2 regions of the Lawsonibacter sp. LCP25S3_E2 genome follow, and region 1 is predicted to be linked to the other one. Evidence: riboswitches for the same ligand, from Rfam matches in the RefSeq annotation. Region 1 holds a riboswitch; the other holds the start of a gene.

Region 1 (4,340 bases):
CAGAAGCCCAGGGCCACTGTCAGCACCAGCACCAGCAAGAGCATGACAGGGATGACCAGGGCAGGGGAGAGACAGGCGGCCAGGAAGGTGTTCAGATAAATACCCATCAGACCGGCTACCATGAACACATCACCATGGGCGAAGTTGATCAGACGCAGAATGCCGTATACCATGGTGTACCCGATGGCGATCAGAGCATACTGGCCGCCCACGGAAATGCCGAACAGCAGGGTGGAGATAAAAAATTCCATAGAATTTCCTCCCAATTATGTATGTGTGGTTGGGACGCTGGGCTGTCTCAAAAAGAGGAAGGCCCGCCTCCTTTTGAGGCGGCCCAGCCGGGGAATAATCAGGATTTGGCGGGGACCCTGTGGGGCCCCCGCCAAATATCCAGTCCGTTGTGTGCGGGGTGGACTTACTGAGCCACCGTCTGCTGGGTCTCCAGCTCCCAGGCGCCGTCGTTGGTGGAGTGCTTGATGTAAGCGGTATCGCGGACCGCATCGCCGTTGGTGTCGTCAAAGGCGATGTGGCCGGACACGCCGTCATACTCCACATCCCACAGCGCGGCCTTGATGGCGGCGGGGTCCACGGAGTCGGCGGCCTTGATGGCCTCCAGAGCCACATAGTAGGCATCGTAGCCCATAGCGGTGACAGCGGCCACGGTGTCGTTGCCGCCATTGGCGTCCAGAGCGCCGGAAGCGGTGTTGATGTAATTCTTCACGCCCTCATCGAAGGTGGGGTTGCCGCCCTCCTGATAGAAGGTGGAGACGTACAGCTGGATGTTGGTGCCCTTGGCGGCCTCCAGAACCATGTTGTCGTCCAGAGTGTCGGAGCCCACAAAGGGGATGTCCAGACCCAGAGAGGCGGCCTGGGTGATGATCTGGGTGGCGTAGGCAATGGACACGGGGGTAAAGATAACATCGGCGCCCTCAGCCTTGGCCTTGTTCAGGTAGGAGTTGAAGTCAGAGTTGTTGGTGGGGAAGGAGTCGGTGATGACCTTGCCGCCGGCCGCTTCAAAGGCGGTCTTGAAGAAGGCGATCAGGCCCTGGTCGTACTCGTTGCCCGCCTCGCCCAGACAATAGGCGGTCTTAGCCTGGAACTTATCCATGGAGAAGTTGGCCAGAACGGTGCCCTGGAAGGGGTCCAGGAAGCAGATGCGGAAGTAGTGGTCGTTGCCGGCGGTTACCTGGGGATTGGTGCAGGTGACGCCGATGGCGGGAATGCCTGCATTGCTGAAGGTGGGGCTGGCGGCAATGGACACGCCGGAGCCATAGGAGCCCAGCACCAGAGCCACGCCCTCGCTGACCAGCTGCGCGGCGGCGGTGGGGGCCTTATCGGTAGTGGAGCCGTTGTCGGCGTAGACCAGCTGGACCTGATACTCCTCGCCGCCCACGGTGACAGTGGGAGTCTCAGAGTTGGCAAACTGCATGCCCAGCATCTCTTTTTTGCCGCCGGAAGCAGAGTCGCCGGTGGCAGGCTCAAAGACACCGATCTTGACAACCTTGTCACCGGCGGCGGCAGAGCTGCCGGTGCTGGCGGAACCGCTGGGAGTGGAGCCGGAAGAGGTATTTCCTCCGCCGCAGCCGGCCAGCAGGCTCAGCATCATAGCAGCGGAAAGAGCGCTTGCAAGAAACTTTTTCATCATTCTTACTCCTTTTCCAAATAGGTTGCTCGCGCGGAATTGCCACAAAAATGTTTTTCTGGCAAATACACTTGTACGCGAATATGGTGACATTATACCTTGGTGCCAGGGAAAAAGCAATACAGATTTGCAAAGTATTTTCTGCAAAGTTGCAGATTTGCCTGTCAGAGAGCCGAGAAGAGGGGAGAACAAACGCAAGATATGGGAGAATGGGGACGTTTTAAAACCTGTTTTTGTAGTAGATACCGAAATACTGGAGGGAATATAAAAATATTTTGTATATATTAGCGAAATAAAGCAATCGACCGGAAAATTTTCTTGTAATTTGTGTGCTGTGAGCATATAATTGTCCTTAACAAACGGACAACTGAACAGGCCAGACGATGTTCACAGGGAAGCGGCCCCGTTTTAACGGGCCCACCGACGGTGTAACGCTCTCAGGTACGAGGACTGTGGACGGATGGCACTCTGGAGACACCCGCCCTGTGCGGGGGCCGAAGGTGCAAAACGGCGGAGCTTCCGCCGTCAATCTCTCAGGCAAAAGGACAGAGACAGCGCAAACGGATCGGGGCCAATCCGGACCCGCCGGGATCGCCGTCAATAGCTTGGAAAAGAGGGGTTTGGCATCGGGCCGGACTCCTCTGTTTGTCTGTTTGGGCTATGTTGCAGAGAGGGGAAGGATTAACATGATGGAAATGATCACCACGGTCAACAGCGCAGTCAGCGGCTTTGTGTGGGGCCCGATTATGCTGGCACTGTTGGTGGGGACTGGTGTGTTTCTCACCTGCCGCACCGGCTGGGTTCAGGTGCGCCGGTTTGGTTACATTATGAAAAATACAGTGGGATCTCTGTTTCGTAAGTCAGACAAAGACCATGGGAGCAATTTGTCCCCCTTCCAGGCGGTGACCACTGCCCTGGCGGGCACCGTGGGTACAGGCAACATTGCCGGTGTTACCGGCGCCATCTTCATCGGGGGCCCCGGCGCTGTGTTTTGGATGTGGGTATCTGCTTTCTTTGGCATGTGTACCAAATATGCCGAGATCGCCCTGGCTCTGGAGTACCGGGTGACCGATGAGAATGGCACCCACAAGGGCGGCCCCATGTATTACATTGAGCGGGGCCTGGGCAAGGGCTGGAAGCCCCTGGCCGTGCTCTTTGCCCTTTTGGGCGGTGTCGCTTCCTTTGGAATCGGTAATATCGCCCAGTCCAGCGAGATTGCCGGAGCCATGAATGGAATGTTCGGGATGGACACCAGGGTGGCGGGCGTACTGCTGGCCGTTATTGTGGCCGTTGTGGTCATCGGCGGTGTCAAGCGCATTGGTCAGGTGGCCTCCTATCTGGTGCCCTTTATGGCCATCTTCTATATCCTGGCCGGTGTGGTCGTGATCGTTATGCGCATTGGAGATGTCCCCGGTGTGCTTGCCAACATTGTGACCAGCGCTTTCAGTATGGAGGCGGTGGGCGGCGGTGTGTTTGGCTACGCCTTCATGGTAGCAATGAAGCAGGGTTTTGCCCGTGGTGTGTTCTCCAATGAGGCCGGACTCGGCTCTGCCCCCATTGCCCACGCTGCCTCCTCCACCGACGAACCGATCGAGCAGGCTATGTGGGGAGTGTTTGAGGTGTTCATCGACACTATTGTCATCTGTACCATCACCTCTCTGACGGTGCTTTTGTCCGGCCTGGAGCTGGGAGAGACTGCGCTGGCCGCCCATACCTCCAACGGTGCCGCGGCGGTGAAGGCCTTCAATACCATTCTCCCCGGTGAGCTGGGTGGCCTTATCATTCAAGTCAGCCTTTTGTTCTTTGCCCTTTCCACCATTCTGGGCTGGAGCTATTATGGTGAGCGGTGCTGGGGCTATCTGACAGGGGAGAATAAGGTGATCAAAATCGTCTATAAAGCAGCCTTTGTGCTGATGTGCGTGGTGGGGTCCACGGGCTCCGGGAAACTCATGTGGAGCATCGCCGACACCTTGAACGGCATGATGGCTATCCCCAACCTGGTGGGCCTGTTGGCCTTGTCCGGTGTGGTGGCCAGGCTGAGCCGGGATTATTTCAACAGGACCATAAAAAAATAAAACCGCTTTGACCGGCGGCCCTATCAGGGCCGCCGGTATTTTTTTGCATATGGCCGGGCCTGTCCTCATATAGATGAGACAAAGGCGGGTGAAGTTATGCAAAAGACAAAAGCATCCCAGGCATATCGCCAGGCGGTAGGGGCACTTCCCCAGCGCCTGCGGCGGGAGGCCCTGGCGCTGAGTGAGGCGGACCAGGGCAGAGTGGAGGAACTGCGGCTGCGGACAGGCTGGCCCATGACCGCCCTGCTGCCGGAGGGGGAGCGTTCTTTGGGGGGAGCACCGGTGGAGAGCCGAGAGTTGGAGCAGCTTTTGGAAATCGCCAGTCAGGCTTCGGTACACACAGTACTGCCTCAGGTGCGTCAAGGATACCTGACGATCCAGGGGGGGCACCGGATCGGCTTGTGCGGAACTGCCGCCATGGAAGCAGGGCAGATCCATGCCCTGCGCGCATTCTCCTCGGCCAGCATCCGCATAGCCCGGCAGATCAAGGGGGCCTGCGCCCCTGTTTTGGACGGGCTGTGTCCAGGGGGACGGTTGGCGGATACCTTGATCCTCTCTCCTCCGGGACTGGGAAAAACCACCCTGCTCCGGGACCTGATCCGTGCCGTGTCCTGGGGGGAGGG
Region 2 (4,340 bases), on a different contig from region 1:
ACCGGCCGTAGAGCGGGCAATCGGGCTCCAAGCGTTCCGGCGAGGAACGAAGCAGCTGCACTCCCCTGCCCCAGGCCACATGTTTGTTGACCTTCAGCAGCTGCACCTGCCACTGCTCCCCCCGGATGGTGCCGGGGACAAACACCACCCGGCCCTCCAGCCGGGCGACTCCCATACCCTCGGCCGTATATCCATCCACCTCTAGGGTGTATACGCTGTTTTTCTTCCAGGCTTCCATGGGCAATTCCTCACTGTTTTCCTTATTTTCTCCATCATACCATGTCCGTTCCCCTTCGTAAAGGAAAAAAGCCCGGCCTCCTCCCAGAGGCCGGGCGAACGAGAACTTTTTACTTCTTGCAGGTCCCAACCCCGTGGGTAGAGCTGACCACCATACCGGTGAGGGCAAACAGGCCGATGGCGTTGGGAATGACCATCAGGTTATTGAACATATCCGTCATCTCCCACACCAGATCGTTGGACATCAAAGTACCCAGGAAAATAAATACCAGGCCGATGGCGGAATAAATCTTGGCAGACTTCTTGCCAAACAGATAGACCACATTGATCTTGCCGAACAGGTTCCAGCTTAGAATGGTGGAGAAGGCGAAGAAGAACAGACACACCGCCACAAACATGGCGCCGGCCTCCGTTCCCATCACGCTGCCAAAGGCAGTCTGAGCCAGGTTGGCCTTATTCAGAGTCGTGCTGGCCGCGGCAGCGCCGCACTCCGCCAGAGGTCCGTCCGGAGTATATAGGGTGGAGATGACCACCAGAGCGTTCAGGGTCAGCACCACGAAGGTATCCATGAAGACGCCGATCATGGCCACTACGCCCTGGTCGTGGGGGTCGCTCACATTGGCCTGGGCGTGGGCGTGGGGAGTGGAGCCCATACCGGCCTCATTGGAGAACAGGCCACGCTTGGCACCCTGGCTGATGGCCTCCTTCAGGGCATAGCCAAAGCCGCCGCCGATAATGGCCTGGGGCTCAAAGGCATACTTGAAAATCATGGCAAAGGTAGCGGGAATGTAGGCAGCCCGCATGACCAGTACCACCAGGCCGCCGGCCAGGAAGATGACAGCCATGACGGGGACAATCTTCTCCGTCACCGCGGCCAGCCGCTGCACGCCGCCCACAAAAATCAGGCCGCACACCACCACCAGCACGATACCCACGATCCAGGAGGGCACACCAAAGGCGGTCTGGAAGGTGGAGCCGATGGAGTTGGACTGCACCATGCAGCCCATAAAGCCCAGAGCCAGGATAATGGCTACCGCAAAGAAGCCGGCCAGGAATTTACCGAACGCACCCTGAAACGCGGTGGTAATGTAGTACACCGGGCCGCCGTGATAGGAGCCGTCCGGGTCCTTCCGGCGGGTCTTGATGGCCAGAGTAGCCTCGGCATAGATGGTAGCCATACCGAAGAAGGCAATGATCCACATCCAGAAAATAGCGCCTGGTCCGCCGGCCAGGATGGCGCCGGAGGCACCCACGATGTTGCCGGTACCCACCTGGGCAGCAATGGCGGTGGCCAGAGCCTGGAAGGAGCTCATGCCGTGCTCCTGCTTCCCGCCGCTGAGGGACAGGTTGCCAAAGACCTTTTTCATCCCTTCTCCAAAGCAGCGCACCTGGACAAACCGGGTTTTGATGGAATACCACAGGCCTACGCCGATGAGCAGGAACACCAGAATGTAGTTGGACAAATAGACGTTGATGTTAGCCACAATTGGGTAGAGCACTTCCTCTACCGAAGCGATGAATTCGGACATATTGATTTTCTCCCTCCTAAAAAATAAAAAAACGGAACGACCGATAGAATCGACCGCTCCGGAGAATATACGCCCGGCAACCAAACCGTGCGCATAAAGCAGATGCCCCCAGGGCACCTGTTTCCTCTGTCCTTTTGCCTGAGAGATTGGCAGGGCGTGAACCGTCCCCGCTTTGCACCTTCGGCACTCGGCTTAACGAGCTTCTCCAGAGTTACATCCGCGCACAGTCCTCATCCCCATAGGGAAACCTGAGAGTGTTACTCCTTCGGCAGGCCGCTTTGGCCATTTTCCTGGGCGCTTCGTCTGTCCTATTCAGTTGCGTGGTAACCATACCACAGCAGGGAACATTTGTCAACCCCTGGCGAACAATTATACGTCAGTCACGGATTCCTAGCAGTCTCCCCCAGTTTCTTTGTTTAGTTTCACAGTAAAAGTTTACAATTTGGTCTTTTTTCTAACCTCTGAGTGTGATATACTCTATCACGATTAGCTAAAATGTATTACTATGCGCAAATTTTGTCGCAAATCTGCAACCGAGAGGTGTTTTCGTTATGAGCCTGTTTACCAAACTTTTTGGCACCTCCTCTCAGCGGGAGCTGAAGTCCATCTACCCCATCGCCGACAAGGTGGACGCTCTGGAGGAGGAATATAAGGCCCTTACTGACCAGCAGCTTCAGGCTAAAACCCCCGAGCTGAAAGCCCGCCTTGCCAACGGCGAGACTCTGGACGACATTCTGCCCGAGGCCTTTGCCGCCTGCCGTGAGGCTGCCTGGCGTGTGCTGGGTATGCGCCCCTATCGGGTCCAGGTGGTGGGCGGCATCGTGCTGCACCAGGGCCGGATCGCCGAGATGAAGACCGGCGAAGGTAAGACCCTGGTGGCTACCCTTCCTGCCTACCTGAACGCTTTGGCAGGCAAGGGCGTGCATGTTATTACCGTCAACGATTACCTGGCCAAGCGCGACAGCGAGTGGATGGGCAAGGTGTTCCGTTTCATGGGCCTGACCGTGGGCCTGGTGATTCACGGCGTGGTGGGTGAGGCCAAGAAAGCCGCCTATCAGGCAGACATCACCTACGGCACGAACAACGAGTTCGGCTTTGACTATCTGCGGGACAACATGGCCATCTACTCTCAGGAGCTGGTCCAGCGGGGCCACGCCTTCGCTATTGTGGACGAGGTGGACTCCATCCTCATCGACGAGGCCCGCACCCCCCTGATCATCTCCGGCCAGGGCGAAAAGTCCACCCAGCTCTACACCATTGTCGACCAGTTCGTCTCCAAGCTCAAGTGCCAGCGCATCGCCAAGGTAGACGACAAAGAGGAAGAGGATACCAGCATCGATGCGGACTACATCGTGGATGAAAAGGCCCGCACCGCTACCCTCACCGCACGGGGCATCCAAAAGGCCGAGCAGTTCTTCCAGGTGGAAAACCTGGCCGATATGGAGAACACCACCCTCTCTCACCACATCAACCAGGCCATCAAGGCCCGTGGTGTAATGAAGCGGGACATCGACTACGTGGTCAAAGACGGCCAGGTCATCATTGTGGACGAGTTCACCGGCCGTCTGATGTTCGGCCGCCGGTATAACGAGGGCCTCCACCAGGCCATCGAGGCCAAGGAGCACGTGGAGGTGGCCAACGAGTCCAAGACCCTGGCTACCATCACCTTCCAGAATTACTTCCGTCTCTATGACAAGCTCTCCGGCATGACCGGTACCGCCATGACCGAGTCGGAGGAGTTCGGCACCATCTATGAGCTGGACATCGTGGAGATCCCCACCAACAAGCCTCTGGCCCGTATCGACGACCCCGACGTGGTCTATAAGAACACTGCCGGCAAGCTCCGGGCTATTGTCAACCAGATCGAGGAGTGTCACGCCAAGGGGCAGCCCGTACTGGTGGGTACTGTGTCCATTGAAAAGTCTGAGGAGCTCTCTGAGATCCTTAAGCGCCGCGGCATCAAGCATAACGTTCTGAACGCCAAGAACCACGAAAAGGAAGCTGAGATCGTGGCCCAGGCTGGTAAGTTCGGCGCCGTCACCGTGGCCACTAACATGGCCGGCCGTGGTACTGACATCATGCTCGGCGGCAACGCGGAGTTTTTGGCTAAGGCCGATCTGCGCAAGGCCGGCATGAGCGATGAGCTCATCGCCGAAGCCACTGGCTTTGCTGAGACGGACAACCAGGAGATCCTGGATGCCCGGAAACAGTTCTCTGAGGCGGAGGCCAAATATAAAGACGAGATCCGCGCCGAGGCCGACAAGGTCCGGGAAGTGGGCGGATTGTTCATTCTGGGCACCGAGCGTCACGAGTCCCGGCGTATCGACAACCAGCTGCGCGGCCGTGCCGGCCGTCAGGGCGACCCCGGCGAGACCCGGTTCTTCCTGTCCCTGGAAGATGACATCATGCGCCTGTTCGGCTCTGAGCGGGTGATGAACATGATGGAGAAGCTGGGCGTGGACGAGGATACCCCCATTGATGCCAAGATGCTCTCCGGCGCCATTGAGAACGCCCAGAAGCAGGTAGAGTCCCGGAACTTCCAGACCCGTAAGAACGTGCTGCAGTATGACGACG

The links. Region 1 has a riboswitch for glycine ahead of ACTQ3R_RS07525 (alanine/glycine:cation symporter family protein). Riboswitches for the same ligand answer to the same signal wherever they lie in the genome.
Region 2: linked by a shared signal. The riboswitch ahead of ACTQ3R_RS14790 (alanine/glycine:cation symporter family protein) and the one ahead of ACTQ3R_RS07525 (alanine/glycine:cation symporter family protein) in region 1 are both predicted to bind glycine.

What each region holds. Positions count from the first base shown of each region.
Region 1 covers NZ_JBQKJL010000006.1:147,419-151,758, forward strand. The annotation lists gene ACTQ3R_RS07515 (branched-chain amino acid ABC transporter permease) at 1-251, opposite strand, end outside; gene ACTQ3R_RS07520 (ABC transporter substrate-binding protein) at 416-1,642, opposite strand; glycine riboswitch at 2,023-2,105, shown strand; glycine riboswitch at 2,109-2,193, shown strand; gene ACTQ3R_RS07525 (alanine/glycine:cation symporter family protein) at 2,329-3,717, shown strand; gene ACTQ3R_RS07530 (stage III sporulation protein AB) at 3,814-4,340, shown strand, end outside.
Region 2 covers NZ_JBQKJL010000023.1:35,083-39,422, reverse strand. The annotation lists gene rlmD (23S rRNA (uracil(1939)-C(5))-methyltransferase RlmD) at 1-238, opposite strand, end outside; gene ACTQ3R_RS14790 (alanine/glycine:cation symporter family protein) at 348-1,766, opposite strand; glycine riboswitch at 1,883-1,985, opposite strand; gene secA (preprotein translocase subunit SecA) at 2,318-4,340, shown strand, end outside.